One region of the Hydrogenovibrio crunogenus genome, then DNA from elsewhere that is predicted to be linked to it. Evidence: riboswitches for the same ligand, from Rfam matches in the RefSeq annotation. Region 1 holds a riboswitch; the other holds the start of a gene.
What was found. A riboswitch is a leader RNA that binds a small molecule or an ion and turns the genes downstream of it on or off. The one in region 1 is predicted to bind thiamine pyrophosphate.
Positions count from the first base shown of each region.

Region 2: another riboswitch for thiamine pyrophosphate. It lies ahead of thiC (phosphomethylpyrimidine synthase ThiC); the one in region 1 lies ahead of GHNINEIG_RS10880 (TonB-dependent receptor).

Region 1 is NZ_CP032096.1:2,293,663-2,301,850, forward strand. It holds gene mgtE (magnesium transporter) at 1-659, opposite strand, end outside; gene rimK (30S ribosomal protein S6--L-glutamate ligase) at 992-1,897, shown strand; gene GHNINEIG_RS10870 (succinylglutamate desuccinylase/aspartoacylase family protein) at 1,927-2,991, shown strand; gene GHNINEIG_RS10875 (ATP-dependent zinc protease family protein) at 2,988-3,530, opposite strand; TPP riboswitch at 3,702-3,803, shown strand; gene GHNINEIG_RS10880 (TonB-dependent receptor) at 3,866-5,959, shown strand; gene GHNINEIG_RS10885 (hypothetical protein) at 6,019-6,294, shown strand; gene pnuC (nicotinamide riboside transporter PnuC) at 6,281-6,904, shown strand; gene GHNINEIG_RS10895 (aminoglycoside phosphotransferase/kinase family protein) at 6,915-7,814, opposite strand; gene GHNINEIG_RS10900 (ATP-binding protein) at 7,836-8,188, opposite strand, start outside.
Region 2 is NZ_CP032096.1:160,845-169,032, forward strand. It holds gene thiS (sulfur carrier protein ThiS) at 1-103, opposite strand, end outside; gene GHNINEIG_RS00680 (FAD-dependent oxidoreductase) at 126-1,178, opposite strand; gene thiC (phosphomethylpyrimidine synthase ThiC) at 1,233-3,125, opposite strand; TPP riboswitch at 3,356-3,478, opposite strand; gene GHNINEIG_RS00690 (CopD family protein) at 3,634-4,116, shown strand; gene GHNINEIG_RS00695 (PilZ domain-containing protein) at 4,157-4,489, opposite strand; gene GHNINEIG_RS00700 (gamma carbonic anhydrase family protein) at 4,805-5,344, shown strand; gene GHNINEIG_RS00705 (putative bifunctional diguanylate cyclase/phosphodiesterase) at 5,351-7,249, shown strand; gene aroE (shikimate dehydrogenase) at 7,279-8,112, opposite strand; gene hemB (porphobilinogen synthase) at 8,117-8,188, opposite strand, start outside.

The DNA.
Region 1 (8,188 bases):
ACGTTCATTTCATCCAACAATGACACAGATTGATGCATGAATTCAGAGACTTCTGCTTCTTGGTTTTGTTTAACCAAATCAACCAGCCCTAAAGACCCCACCAAACGATTGTCTTTGTCCGTGACCATAAATTCCTGAGTCGTTTCGTCCAACAATCCCTTAATTCGAATATAGCGCTGCACCGTTTCCAAGGTAACATCTTGCTTGATATTTACCGTACTCGGATCCATATAACGACCGACCATATTATCGTCATAAGCGTGCAAGGCCTGAACTTGTTCGCGCGTGCTGTCATCCAAGTTGTCAATCACCGCCTCTTTGACTGACTCATGCACGGTATCCAGGATTTCGGCAATGTCTTGCGCGCCCAAGTCTTTTGTCAATTCAGAAACATCAGACAGAGCCATTTCAGACATTAATGCGCTTCGGACATCATCACCAACCTCAGCCAGCACTTCGCCTTTCAAGTCTTCGGGAACACATACCCAAATCTTTTCCCGGTCGCTTGCGGGAAAAGATTCTAATAACAAAGCAATTTCGGTATCGGGCAGATCAACAAAAAAATCACAAACGGCTGTTTGATCTTCCTGAGTTAATAAGGCTTGGAGCTGGACAAGTTTTTCTTCTGAGGAGAATGGCGTTTCTTCATTCACAGTCATAACGATCTCTTTTTCGGGTAAGTGAGCTCACCTCTGGCATTTTTATCATATTGAACCGACTATCAGGTTCTGAACTGCATCTTGATCATGAGGGAGATGTGCTTTATAACGGCCATTTTTCTAGGCCGCCCTCTTTATACCCTAATTACATCATAAACTAAAGGCATACCGCTCGGTTACACCACAAATAATTTGTGTTTTTTTACCTCCTTGACAAGAAATATCTTATAGTTAGAGTAGTAGGTAAGCGTCATTTAACTTGATTGAATTCCCTCAAGCATTTCAACAAGATGAACACCTCACTGAAACACAGAATTTAAAGAGAAATCCGTATGAAAATCGCTATCTTATCCCGTAATGCCAAACTTTACTCAACCCGTCGTTTAATTGAGGCGGCTGAAGAACGTGGTCATGAAGTTAGAGTCATTGACGCTTTACGCTGCTACATGAACATTTCGTCTAACCATCCACAGGTTCACTATAAAGGTGAAGTTCTGGACGGGTTTGATGCGATTATTCCAAGAATCGGCGCCTCCATTACATTCTACGGGACAGCGGTTTTAAGACAGTTTGAAATGATGGGCGTTTACCCATTGAATGAATCCGTAGCCATTTCTCGTTCTCGCGATAAGCTTCGAAGCTTGCAGCTATTATCTCGACGTGGTGTCGGCCTTCCGGTAACAGGGTTTGCCCATTCCCCTGATGATGTTAACGACTTACTGGAAACCGTTGGAGGCGCGCCTGTTGTGATTAAGTTACTTGAAGGCACACAAGGCGTGGGCGTGGTGTTAGCGGATACGCATTCAGCTGCCGAATCGGTTATCCAAGCTTTTAACGGGTTAAAAGCCAACATTCTGGTACAAGAATTCATTAAAGAGGCCCGAGGCGCGGACTTACGTTGTTTCGTCATTGGTGGCAAGGTTGTGGCTTCCATGAAGCGCCAAGCAAAAGATGGAGAGTTCCGTTCAAACCTACATCAAGGCGGATCAGCTTCGTTGGTTAGAATCACACCAGAAGAGCGTGCAACGGCGGTTAGGGCAGCCAAAATCATGGGACTGAATGTGTGTGGTGTCGATTTACTCCGCTCTAACCATGGTCCCGTGGTAATGGAAGTGAACTCTTCCCCCGGTATTGAGGGCATTGAAACGGCCACACAAAAAGATATTGCGAGTCAAATTATCGCGTTTATTGAAAAAAACGCTAAACCGCATAACACCAAAACCCGTGGTAAAGGCTAACCAATCGGAGTTTATTAGGAACGCACCTGATGAAAAAAATTGCAAACCGTCCAATTAAAATCGGGCCAGAAACCATTCACCCCGGTGAACGCAAGACCGTCGATTTACAAGTTGGCAAACTCTATACCCACGGCGAACTCAATATGCCGGTACAAGTCATTAATGGCAAACAAAAAGGGCCTACATTGTTTGTCAGCGCTGCGATTCACGGTGATGAATTGAATGGCGTCGAAATCATCCGACGTCTAATGAAAGTCAAATCCCTCAACCGTTTAAAAGGCACGTTAATCGCGGTGCCGATTGTGAATTTATATGGATTCATTAACCAGAGCCGCTACTTGCCTGATCGGCGCGACCTCAACCGCAGTTTTCCCGGCTCCTCAAAAGGCTCCTTGGCAGGTCGCATGGCGAATTTATTTTTAAAAGAAATTGTGGCGCAATGCTCACATGGCATTGATTTGCATACCGGCGCCATCAATCGTACCAACTTACCCCAAATTCGTGCCGACCTGGAAGACCCTCAAACCTTGGAAATGGCGACGGCGTTCGGTGCACCTTTAATGATGAATGCCGCACTTCGACCCGGCTCTTTAAGGGTTTCAGCCGTAAAGAAAGGCATTCCAATTCTGTTGTATGAAGCGGGTGAAGCTCTCAGATTTGATGAATTTGGTATTCGTGCTGGCGTGAACGGTATTTTGAACGTAATGAAATCTTTAGACATGATTGCAAAAGGGCGTTCTAAAAAAACACCGATAAAGCCTGTGATTGCTCGATCAAGTTACTGGATTCGTGCACCACACAGTGGTATTTTCCGCTCTTTGGTCAACGATGGTGATCGCGTTCAAAAAGATAAAACCTTATTAGGCGTGGTCTCCGACCCCTTTGGTGAGGAGGAGTTTGAAATTTTCGCCAATGCCAGTGGCATTGTCATTGGTCAAATGGTCATGCCATTAGTGAATGAAGGTGAGGCGTTATATCATATCGCCCAATTTGCCCGTACTGACTTAGCTGAGGAACGTGTTGGTTCGTTTGCCGAAGACATTCATGGAGATGACACGCTCCCCTACGATAATGACGATATTCCATCCATTTAAGACGTTTTACGACTCACGGAACCGCATTTCGGTTCTGTTAAAAATTTCTGATTGGGGTTGATCAAAAACTTGCCTTCCATCGCAGAACGCCCAATTAACATTGGATAAGAAAAATGACCTCGGTCTACAAGATTGACCGGTACAGTTGTCAATTGCCCCGCCAAACAAATTGGCAGCTCAACGACTTCCCTTGCTTGCGTCCCTTTTGTCTTCGTTTTGATGTGCACAATCCGGAGAACCGGCTTTTGGATCGCAATACCATCTTGTGTTCTGAATTGTACCCAGGCCTGGTTGTTTTTAGTAAACCGATGAATCGAAACCGCATGTAAAGAAGAGCTGTCCGCACCGGAATCCACTTTGGCTTTAAGCGTCAAATTGTATTCAGGAATCGCCACTTTCTCGACCCAACCGGTGACGATAGGAGAAGTATCCGCCATTGCATTGACAGCAAAAACGCTTAAAAAAAGCACAAAACTTAACACTTTCAAACGGGATACATGTTTTATTGCATTCTTTTTTTCAAAGCTTTGATTACCCATGGCATTTCCTTTCGAAAATAATAAAATGAATATCGTATTCACTTCTTTTTATTTTAATACAAACCGTCTCTATACAATCTTAAAAAATCCTTTATTTTTTCAATTAGTTAAAGTTGTTTTTGTGTCTGGAAGGTTTTTGCCTTATAATCCCGGCTCTTTATCGTATTTTGAATTATCGCCGAGGGGTGGCCATACGGCCTGAGATCCTAAATTGGGAACCCTTATAACCTGATCCAGTTAATACTGGCGTAGGAACAGGCTGCAACTCGACTTTGTTTTCTCCAAAGAACCGATTCCTGCCCTGTCCTTTTTGGTTAACTAAAAAGGAATGAATTATGACTCCTAAAACACCCTTTAAGCCTTTTGCTTATTCCATAGCCCCAACCTTATTATTGAGCTTATTGCATAGCCCACTTGCCTTATCAGATGATACCGTTGTATTGGCTCCGGTTAAAGTCGAGGCCGACCTAAGACAATCTCAAGCGGAAGATATGCCGGTAAGCATCACGGTGATGGATTCTACTGAACTACAAGATGCGGGCGCAACCCACACAGATGACGTTCTATTAAGCGCCCCGAACGTTAACGTTTCAAATCAGAATGCACGCGTCAAACACATTCAAGTACGCGGCATGGGCGAGCGAGACGAATATACCGGCGCACCAAATGCCAGTGTTGGGCTTGCTATTGATGACATCGATTTCAGTGGGCTGGGCGGCATTGGCAATTTATTTGACGTACAACAAGTTGAAATCTTACGCGGCCCTCAAAATACGCGTTATGGGCAAAGTGCCATTGGCGGACTGATTAACATTCAAAGCAACGATCCGACCCCTTATCGCGAAAGCCTCGTTGAAACCAGCATTGGGCAGTATGGCCATAAAGAACTTGGCGTCATGACAAGTGGTCCAGTGAGCGATAAGAAAGAGGCCACACAATACCGTATCGCGGTTTTTAAACACCAAAGTGATGGGTTTTATCAAAATGAGACCCTGAACCGCAAAGACACTAACGGTAAAGACGAGTTGACGTTGCGTGGTAAGTTGCGCATGTTCGCTACCGCGAACACCACGGTCGATTTAACATTACTACACGCCGATTTTAATGATGGCTATGACGCTTGGTCTCGCGACAATACCTTTACCACACGTTCTAACCAACCCGGAAACGACAACCAATTGTCGAATGCCGCTTCAATGAAAGTGACCTATGAAGGCAATACGGCTTACAACGTGATTTCCACAACCAGCCTCTCAAACACAGACGCACTTTATAATTACGATGGTGACTGGCTGGCCAAAGCGGAACAGTTTTATGAAAACCAAAAGCACCGTCGTCATATGTCACAAGACTTACGCTTCCAATCGAAAGAATCAGCGCGTATTTTTAATAACTCAACCGATTGGTTAATAGGGGCTTATGCTTCCAATATGGATGAAAGTAACTACTCTGATAACTATTACGCCGGTTCAACAGAGTTGATTGACAGTGACTTTAACCACCAAAAACTGGCCGTTTACTCACAGCTGGACCAACATGTGAGCTCAAAGCAAACAATGACTTATGGGCTACGTGTCGAACATAATCGACAAACCTTCAAACAAACGAAAAAAACCTATTCCGACCAAACCCTAACCGATGATTTTTCACCGGATGAAACGCTTTGGGGAGGGTCAATTCATTACAAATATCGTTACAACCCGAACCATATGGCTTTTGCCGGAGTTACACGAGGCTATAAAGCGGGCGGGTTCAATGCAGGTAGTGGTGCCAGTACCAACGTCACTTATGATGCTGAAACCTTATTAAATTATGAAGTTGGGTTAAAATCGAATTATCTGAATAACCGTTTGCAAACCGCCACCACGGTTTTTTATATGGACCGAAACAATCCACAATTTGACGGTTATTCGTACGACAGTGCCGGAGAGTGGATTTTCTATAAAGAAAATCTGGATGCGGCTCAAAACTATGGTCTGGAAACCTCGTTTGACTGGCAAGCGACTTATGCCTGGCAGCTGTTCGGTTCGTTAGGCTTACTCTTTACCGAAGTGGAAGGGACGCCAGCAAACAGCAACTTTACTATGTCTGGCAGAGATCAAGCGCATGCCCCGAACTATCAGTTCCACCTGGGTACACAATATCGCGCTGCCAACGGTTTTTTTGCCCGTACCGAAGTGCGAGGAATGGACAGTTACTATTTTGACAATGTCAACGATGGAAAAACGGGGGCGTATCAAATCATTAATGCCCGCATTGGATATGAAGCGAAAGACTGGGAAACCTATGTTTGGGGGAACAACTTAACCGATGAGCGTTATGCCACCCGAGGCTTCAAGTTTGACCATTATGACGGCGATGGCGTACAAGAATACATTCGTTTAGGCGATCCGCGTCAATTTGGCGCGACCTTGCGAATTCACTTCTAAACGATTCAAAAAATGGCCAGGCCTGGCCATTTTTAACGGCTATTAATAAAGGACTGCCTATGTTAGCGTCTATTGACATCAGTATGTACCCATTACAGGAACAATACTGTCAGCCCATTTTATACTTTATTGCTTCACTGGAAAGACATGAATCTATTCGTATCGAGAAAAATGCCATGAGCACACAAATCTTCGGTGATTATCGTATTTTAATGGCGGCTCTGACAGAGGATATCGAACAGGTTTTGCAACAAAATCCCAAAACCATTTTTGTTTTAAAGTTACTCGGGACAGATCGTTCAAAAGCGGACATTGAGCACTGTGGAAACGCCTAACCTTTTTGCTGACGTCTTGGCCTCTATCCTAGCGTTATCTGGCTGGGAAGCGCTTGCCACCCTTCTAGGCATTGGCTATATTCTTTTCGCGATTAAGCAATCCATCTGGGCGTGGCCATGTGCTTTTTTCAGTACCTTTATTTACACATTATTGTTTTGGGATGGACAACTTCCACTTCAATCGGTTCTCAACGCCTACTACCTAGTCATGGCGATTTATGGCTTTTGGCTTTGGAAAAAGCCCATTCAGTCGGACAAAGCGATTCACGTCCACACAAAACCCATTGCTTTTCATCTGGGGTTTTTAGTCATCGGTACAATTTTAACTGTGACAATCGGCTTTTACATGCAGCAAGGAGACTATTCTCGTGCGCCTTTTTTAGATGCAGGCGTTATGGTTTTTTCAGTGATGAACACTTACCTGATGGCACGAAAAGTCTTGGAGAATTGGCTTTATTGGCTGGTGATTAACAGCGCGGCGATTGTTTTGTACTGGCAAAGCGGATTTTATTTTACGATTTTGATGTTTATCTTATACTTTGGTCTCGCCATTGCAGGTTATCGTGCATGGCGTCAAGACTGGATTACACGCCAAATAGCGCACGGATAGGGGAACGTATTCAAACAAAAAGCGCTGGATAATCTCGCCAGGCCTGGTAGTTTTTTTCTCCCAGCACATTCATTAAAAACAACATCACACGATACACAGATCGAACCGCGCCAATCTCAGGAATGGCTCGATGACGTTCATATTCCGCACAAAATAGCTGAGCCTGCTCAGGCTTTAGCAAATACTCCAGAAGTACCCAGTCAAGCTCAACCGGACCAAACACCAATGCGTCCAAATCGGTTAATCCGGTTAAAGCGTTCTCTTGTTGCAAAAACTGATCCCACCTCAAATCCGGCATAATCACCCCAAATTCAGAGGGTTGAAAGCGGGCATCGATTTGACCAAGCAACGCTTCTTGTTCAGTGGAATTCAATAGAGGATGAACGCTCAGTAATTGTGTTAATTGCTGCTTTACATGCTGAGGCCACGACGGTTTCGTTTCTGTTTTTGTTTTGCCAAAAATATAACCAAATTGATCGGATTCAACTTGATGTAAACAGGCCAAGTGTTCAGCTAATTGTCGCACCATTTGAGAAGTGACCAGCTCAGACTGTACAGACTGACCAGGTAGAAAATCTGTTTTGATTGCCCAAATGGACTCGTTTGGCACAACCAGCGTCTGCAGTAATGCGGGGATTTCAAGGGGAGAATATTGTGCAATCAAAGGGTAAAGCGAGTCAAAGTGTTGCAACTGCTGTTTTAAATGAACCCCGAAAAATTCGGCCATCCCTTGCCAGAAAGGGGAATCTTCAGCCGATTGCGAGTTGAGAGCTTTAATGACTTCTTTTTGGCTCGCCGTTTCATGCAAAAAAATCGTATGACTGCTATCATCGTACAGGCTGGGAATTTGTTCGAATGAGCGCGTCTCCGCATTCGAAAAATAAGGTTTCAATCTAGGTATAGAATGCAACTTTACACTCCGTCAGCCATGTTATTTGGCTTCCGTTCTCGTTAAGTATCGCTCAACCACGTTTAAGAAATTCTCAACATCTAACGGCTTGGTTAAATAATCGTCAAACCCGGCACGCTTCCCTCGTCGAATATCATGCGACATGGCATTCGCCGTAATCGCAACCACAGGCACTTGACTGACTTCACTGTCTTTCTTAAACACTTCTAACACTTCATACCCACTCATACCTGGCATATTGATATCCAGTAAGATTAAATCCGGTTTATTCGCCTTCGCTAATTCAATTCCAAGTTGAGGTTCATGCGCGGTAATTAAATGGGTATGATCTCGTTTGGCTAAAACATGTGACACCAGCTTTAAGTTGGCCGGGT
Region 2 (8,188 bases), 320 kb from region 1:
AATTGTGTTCCTGATAGCCCAAATGAATTAACAGATCGGTCAAAGACAACGAGGCCGGAATGGCCTTTATCTCATCATTGATCTGAACAGTAATGGTGGTCATGTGTCTTTCCTTGTAAGTAAGGCTAAGCCGCAGAATCAGACATGAAAGGGATTTCGTTTAAAGCTTGTTCAACCACGGCAGGGGCTAATAGATAGCCATGGCGATATAAGCCATTAATACGGGTGGTTTTATTTTCATGCAGGATTCGCGGTAAATTATCTTTTAATGCCGGGCGACAGTTAGTGAGCATTTTCACAATGCGCGCTTCTCCAAACCCGGAATGTACGCTGTAAACGGCTGAAAGCAACTCCAAACTGGAGCGCACAGACATGTCACTTTGATCTTCGCTTTCAATTTCAGTGGCGCCCACCACATAACGATGGTTGGGACGTGGCACAATGTAAATTCGATAACGCGGGTGCATTAAACGCACCGGTCGAGAAAGGGATACATCCGGTGCGTCGAGCCAAAAAACCTCCCCTCTGACACCACGAAGATCGGCAATATCGGGCTTAGCGCCCAAGCCTCGGGCATCAAAGACCCAATCGAAATCAACACAGGTTTCATTGGTTTCGATTTGACCGTCCGATACTCGGGACACAACTTGATGAGTTTTCCATTGAACAGAGGGGTGTTCCTGTAAGAAAAGCGTGCTTTTTTCCATGAACTGCTGCGCATTGACTTGCGCTTCCGTCGGCAGAAAAAATGCTTTTCTGTGCTGAGCGAGATCCGGTTCCAAAGCCGCAATTCCTGTTTGATCCAATGTCTCTATCGAGGCGGCAGCTGGAATTTTTGACTGTAATTGGGTAATAAAGTGCATTAACTCAGGCATGTCCGATCGATGAGCCGTGATTAAGCTGCCCTGTTTTTGAAACGCCTGCGGAATCTTTATCTGTGTCAACAGGTCAGGCCAAAGCTGAATGGATCGCAGGCCGGCATCAAATATGGCGGACTCGGCCGTTTCAAGTTCGGCAAAAGGCGCCAACATGCCTGCAGCCACCAACCCGGCCGCATTTTCAGACGCATACGAATCTTTTTCAAATAAGGTTACTTTGTGACCTGATTTGACTAAGTTCAACGCTAAAATACGACCGACAAGTCCTGCCCCGGCAATGCCGATGGTGTGTGTTGTCATAATCAACTCCTCGCGTTGCGACAATAAGCGCCGCAACGATCTGAATAATCGAGATTAAGAACCTGTTTTGGTGATATCTTCGACGTTAACGTATACTTCACTGCCTTGGTTTTTAAAGGTTTGAGACATTTCTTCCATCCCTTTATTAACGGCATCTTCAGTCGATAATCCTTGCTTGTCCGCATAGTCACGCACTTCCTGTGAGATTTTCATCGAACAGAATTTTGGACCACACATTGAACAGAAATGCGCCACTTTAGCCGAATCTCTCGGTAAGGTTTCATCATGGAATGCACGCGCCTTTTCAGGGTCTAGTCCTAGGTTGAACTGATCTTCCCAACGGAATTCAAAGCGGGCCTGACTGAGCGCATCGTCTCTTGATCGTGCACCTGGATGGCCTTTAGCAATGTCTGCCGCATGAGCAGCCAGTTTGTAGGTGATCAGCCCTTCTTTCACATCATCTCGGTTAGGCAAGCCAAGGTGTTCTTTGGGTGTCACATAACACAGCATGGCGGTTCCAAACCAACCGATCATGGCCGCGCCAATCCCTGAGGTGATATGGTCATAACCAGGGGCGATGTCCGTTGTTAAAGGGCCTAACGTGTAAAAAGGCGCTTCATGACAATATTCCAATTGTTTGTCCATGTTCTCTTTGATCATATGCATCGGTACATGCCCAGGCCCTTCAATGATGACTTGAACGTCATGTTTCCAGGCTATTTGAGTCAGCTCACCTAGGGTTTTGAGTTCAGAAATTTGTGCTTCGTCGTTGGCATCTGCGACAGATCCTGGACGAAGTCCGTCGCCTAATGAGAAAGACACGTCATATTGCTTTAAAATTTCACAGATATCTTCAAAGTGGGTGTATAAGAAGTTTTCCTTGTGGTGGGCAATACACCATTTCGCCATAATCGAGCCGCCTCGAGACACAATACCGGTGACGCGTTTCGCTGTCATCGGAACGTAGCGTAAAAGCACACCGGCATGGATGGTGAAGTAATCGACTCCTTGTTCCGCTTGTTCAATCAAGGTGTCTCGGAATATTTCCCAGGTTAGGTCTTCAGCAACCCCATTGACCTTTTCCAAAGCCTGATAAATCGGTACGGTGCCAATGGGCACAGGCGCATTGCGTAAAATCCAGTCACGAGTGGTGTGAATGTTTTGTCCAGTAGATAAGTCCATGACGGTATCGGCGCCCCAACGCGTAGCCCAAACCATTTTTTCAACTTCTTCGCCAATGGAAGATGTGGTGGCGGAATTTCCGATATTGGCATTTACTTTTACCAGAAAGTTGCGACCGATAATCATCGGCTCAGATTCCGGGTGATTGACGTTGGCTGGAATGACGGCACGGCCTTCGGCTACTTCTTTCCGAACAAATTCAGGGGTGATGTCTTCTAGTAAATTGGCGCCGAAATTTTCGCCTTTTAAGCGGGCTTCGCGTTCAGGGTCATTGAGATAACGACGGGTCATGTCGCGGCGTTGGTTTTCGCGGATAGCAATAAACTCCATTTCAGGTGTGACAATGCCTTGACGCGCATAGTGCAGTTGGGTCACGTTATGTCCAGGTTTTGCTTTTATTGGTTGACGCATTAAGCTTGAAGCGCCGGCAATGGCGGTTTCCATTTGCGTGCGGTTTTTATAACCATTGTCTTTTGGATCGATAATGCGGCCTTCGTAGGCTTCCACGTCGCCACGGTTGGCAATCCAATCTTTGCGGATTGCTGGAATGCCCTGCGCCACATCAATTTCTATATTTGGGTCGGTATAAGGGCCTGAAGTATCGTAAACGGTTACGATCTCATCGTTTGTTAAGGTAATGGCTCGCATCGGTACTTTGATTTCCGGGTGAATTTCACCAGAAATATAAGTTTTATGGGAAGCCGGTAACGGGTCACGGGTCAGGATGTCATTTGAAGCGGGGAGCGCATTTTTAAAAGTACTCATGTTTTTCTCACTTTTCGTTCGTTCAAAGGATGAAAAAAACAGCGTAAAAAGATGGGCAAAATCTTAGTCATTAAGATCATGCACTTGTCATACCGTTGAAAAGTAGAAAAAGGGACGTGATGATTGCTTTTAAAGTCCCTGTCTCTACTTGATGCGAAAGACTTTTACTAAAAAATCTTCTCGCTCAAAGGTATTTAAAAGCAATCTACAGAAAACAATCGGAGTGTGTTTCCTTAGAATCTTCTCTTCCCTACGCTGGCTTTAACCAGATCAAGTTCAACGGGCCCGACAGCCGGGAAATTGGTTTCCACTTAGTCGTCTCAGCACTTTGGTGTGCACCCCGAGAGATGGAAGATATTGTAACAGAAGCAAAACTAAAAACCGATTAAATAAAAAAGTTCAATTGAATCAATTGCTTGTATTCATTTGTAGTTTGCTTTGATAGATGGGTTTGATTTTGCAAAGCGCTTAGGGTTTAATCATATGAAACATTTTAGAAAGGAAAGACATGAACTGGGAAACGATGATCTTGAGCTCTTTGCATGCGATTGCCGCAGTGATTTGGGTTGGCGGAATGTTCTTTGCATATCGTGTTTTAAGGCCCGCAGCGGCTTCTTTAGAATCAAGAGAACGCCTTATTTTGTGGGAAAAAGTTTTTCGACGTTTTTTTGGCTGGGTTTGGTTTTTCATCTTCGTATTAGTGATTTCAGGGTATTGGGATTGGTTAACGCGTCTCGGGCCGATTGAACAGGCTCCGTTATATCTACAGTTGATGGAATGGATTGGCTGGGTGATGGTTGGTTTGTTTACATGGTTGTTTTTCTGGCCGTTTGCTAAATTCAAAATACGGATGGCACAGTATGAGTTTGCGGAAGCCGGGCATATAATGAATACGAGAATGCGACCAGTGATTGCCATTAATCTGATGCTGGGGGTCATTGCGGTGGTGATTGGTGCATCAGGGCCTTTTTGGCCGGTGATTCCGTTTTAAAAATAGCCAGGCCTGGCTCAATCAATCGCTTTCTAAGTCGTCAGGCCGCATAAATCTCATCAAATAAAGCCGTATATTGGTTTTCATCAATTTTTAAACGCACGCCTACATGGCGTTTGTCTTCTATCTTTAAACAATGCTTGACGGTGGCTTTAAACTGAAAAGCATGAAACCCTTTTTTGTATGAAATATCGAAGTGCACTTCAACTGTGTCGCCTCGCGTTACATCGGCTTGTGTGATAAAGCCAATACCATGTTTTGAAAAATCTGTCATGGTGGCAAAGATACTGGCATCGTTGATGACCATTACCACTGGGCGGTTAGCGGGAATGCGAATGTGTTGGCGTTTTTCATTTTTAACATGTGTGGTCACGGTGTTTCCTTAATCATTGTCTTGAGTGCTTTTAGTATCATCATAGTAATTCTTGACAAGAATTCACAAATCAAAAAATAAGCGCAGGGATAAAAAAACGTTATAACAAAGGGGATGATGAAAGTTAGCTGGTAAAAACCCTTTGATTTTACATGGATTTTTAAAGGTGTCGGTCGGTAGAAGGTTTGAACAAATGTCATTTGATGTGTTGATAGGGTTTTAAAGTCCGACAAAAAAGGTATAGTATTATTTTAATGAGAACTAATGCGTAACATGCTTAACTGCACAAATTAGCGCAATAAGGGGTTAAAAAGAATGTCGATTCGTCGTTATAAAGACTTTACGCCGGAAATCGAAAAAACGGCTTGGGTGGATTCTTCTGCTGTCGTCATTGGTCAATGTCAATTAGCAGAAGATGTCGGCGTTTGGCCAAATGCCACGCTAAGAGGGGATGTAAACGCGATTAAAATCGGTGCCCGCAGTAATATTCAGGATGGCACTGTTTGTCATACAACCCACGACTCTCCTATGACCAAGGGATCGCAGTGCATTGTGGGTGCGGATGTCACGATTGGTCACAATGTGGTGCTTCACGGCTGTGTGATTGAAGATGAATGTCTTATTGGGATGGGATCTGTCGTATTGGATAATGCTGTTGTGCAAAAGCATGTCTTGGTGGGGGCGAACAGTCTAGTGCCTGCTGGAAAAGTCCTGGAATCAGGCTATTTATATGTTGGGTCTCCTGTGAAGCAATTAAGACCGTTAACGGATGACGAGAAGGCCTTCTTTAAATATTCGGCTGAGCATTACGTTAAACTGAAAAACGATTTTCAACAATCGGTTGAAGAGATTTAAAACAGAATGCGATTGAAGAACGTGACTCAACTATTTAAAACGCCGAAGTGTCATTGGCAGGTTTATTTAAGCTATATGTTCGGTGCTTGGTTATTGGTTATTGGGTTGGCGAATATTCAGTTCTTTTTGGTTTATGAAAATTTTGCGCCCAAGCTTTTAATTGTGCCTAGTGTCGTAGGCTTGCTGGTTGGCTTCTTGGTTGCGAAATACCGAATCCTCCGAGATCGCATTGAAGCGAAACAAATGGAGTTCTCTTCCATTGTTGAAATGGCTGAAGAAGTATCTTATTTTCAAAATCTTGATCGAAGTTATCGTTTTATCTCTCCTTCTGTCTTAAAGCTAACGGGTTATGATGTTTCCACTTTTTACAGTATGCCAAACTTATTTTCGGACCTGGTATATGAAGATGACTTCCCAAAGTGGCTGGCGTATGAACGGAGCATTGCCGAAGGCCATTCACCTGACCCTATTGATGTCCGTTTAACCACCAAACATAAAGGGTTGATTTGGATCCGTCATGTGTCCCGCCCAATTTATGAAAAAGATAAATTGATTGCCGTCAGTTCCACCAATACCGACATTACCGATCAGGTCAGTCAAACGGAAGCCATGAAAGAATTGGCTTTAAAAGATGCGTTGACCGGTTTGCCTAACCGCCGAAATTTGAGCTATGAAGCACAAAGAATGCTCGATGCGACTTATCCGTTTGTGTTGATTATGATGGACTTGGACCGCTTTAAAACCATCAACGATTCTCTAGGGCACTCGGTCGGTGATTTGATGTTGCAGAAAATCAAAGATCGGTTTGAGCTGGTGTTGCCGCAAGGCGCGATGCTTTCAAGATTCGGTGGTGATGAATTTGTGTTTATCATTCCTGGAATCCGTGTGGAGCAGGATGTGGAACAAATGATTCGCGACTTTTTAAAAGTGGTGGAGCATCCGATGCATTTAAATGGGTTAAATCTGCATATCTCGGCCAGCTTTGGTTGGGTGTACGCACCGGAAGATGGTCAGGATGTTGAGAGTCTATTGCGATTTGCCGATGTAGCCATGCATATGGCAAAACAGCGCCAAGGCGTTTATTGTCTACGCTATTCGGGGCAAGTGGATCACTACCACCAACGTTTACTCGTGATTGAAAACCGGATACGCACGGCGGTGGAAGAGAAAAAAATTGTGCCTTTTTATCAGCCGATGTTTTCGACCCAGACGGGAGACCTGGTCGGTGTAGAATGTCTCGCTAGGTGGCATGATGAAGAGCTCGGTTGGGTTTCTCCAGAGGAGTTTATTTCCATTGCAGAAGACATTAATTTGATTGGGAAGCTAGGTGAAACCATTCTAGAACAGGCTATTATCACGGCAAAAAAATTATCTGAATTTTGTCCTTATAAGGATGTGTATTTTTCAGTGAATGCCTCGCCATATCAATTATCAGAAATTGGGTTTGTCCAAAAAGTGAAATCATTGTTGGAACAATACGAGTTACCCGCTAAATTATTAAAAATTGAAGTGACCGAGTCGTTGTTTATTGGCGGGAATGAATATGCAATCAATGTGCTCAGTGAATTACGGGCCTTGGGTGTGAGTATTGCGCTGGATGATTTTGGTACCGGGTATTCGGCCTTTGCTGTTTTGCGAGAAGGGTGTATTGATATCTTGAAGGTGGATAAGTCGTTTGTGCAAAATATGGCAGATAATGAACAAGAAAAAGCATTGGTGGCAGAGATTATTCAGATGGCGCATATTATGGATTTGACCGTGGTAGCTGAAGGGGTAGAAACCGAAGCTCAAAGAGCTTTACTGACTGAAATCGGTTGTGATGTGTTACAAGGCTATTTGCTTGCTCGACCGATGTCGGAAGTGGAATTCTGCCCCTATATGAACTGTGCAGGTGCAGCACACTAAGGTATTCTGCACCATCAGTTTCAATGGGTTCAGGCTTGAATTAAGCGACGCACTTCATCAATCACGCTCTGCGTTTGTGGACGCACGCCTCGCCAAATATAGAAAGCTTCGGCTGCTTGCCCAACCAGCATTCCCAATCCATCTCTGGTTTGGCAGGAAGGTTGGTGCTGTTGTGCCCATTGCATGAAAACGGTCGGCTCAGCGCCATACATCATGTCATAAACGAGGCTGTCCTGTCCCAAAATATTCGAATTAATGGGAGGGAGTTTGCCTTCCAAGCTGGCCGAAGTGCCGTTGATGATAATGTCATAAGTCTCGTCAGGAATGCTCTCCCAGTCGCTGCTGGTAATTGGAGAGAGGGTTTCGAATCGTTTCCCAAGCACTTCTGCTCGCTTGGCTGTGCGATTGGCAATGTGGACCAGGCCTGGTTGCTTTTCCAGTAATGGCTGCAAAATACCCTGTACAGCGCCGCCTGCTCCTAGTATTAAAACCTTTTGGTCTTTAAATGGGCGATTGGCATTTTCTTCGATGTCGGTCACTAAGCCAATGCCATCCGTGTTGTCGCCAAAAATTTTACCGTCCTCAAAACTGAAAGTGTTCACGGCATGTGCCACCTCAGCACGAGGGCTTAACTCATCGGCCAATTCAAACGCATCCAGTTTAAAAGGGACGGTAATGTTGATTCCTTTGTAGCCTCTTGCAATCAGATCGGAAATAGCAAACTGAAAGGTGGTGTCTTCCGTATCGATCAGTAACGCTTCATAAACCAGATCCTGATCGGTTTGTTCGGCAAATAAACGATGGATCAGAGGCGACTTTGAATGGGCAATCGGGTTGCCCACTACGGCGTATAAATCTGTCATGGCATTATTTTTCCGCTAACCATTGCGCGACGACCTTGGCGTAATAGGTCAGGATGCCGTCTGCCCCTGCACGTTT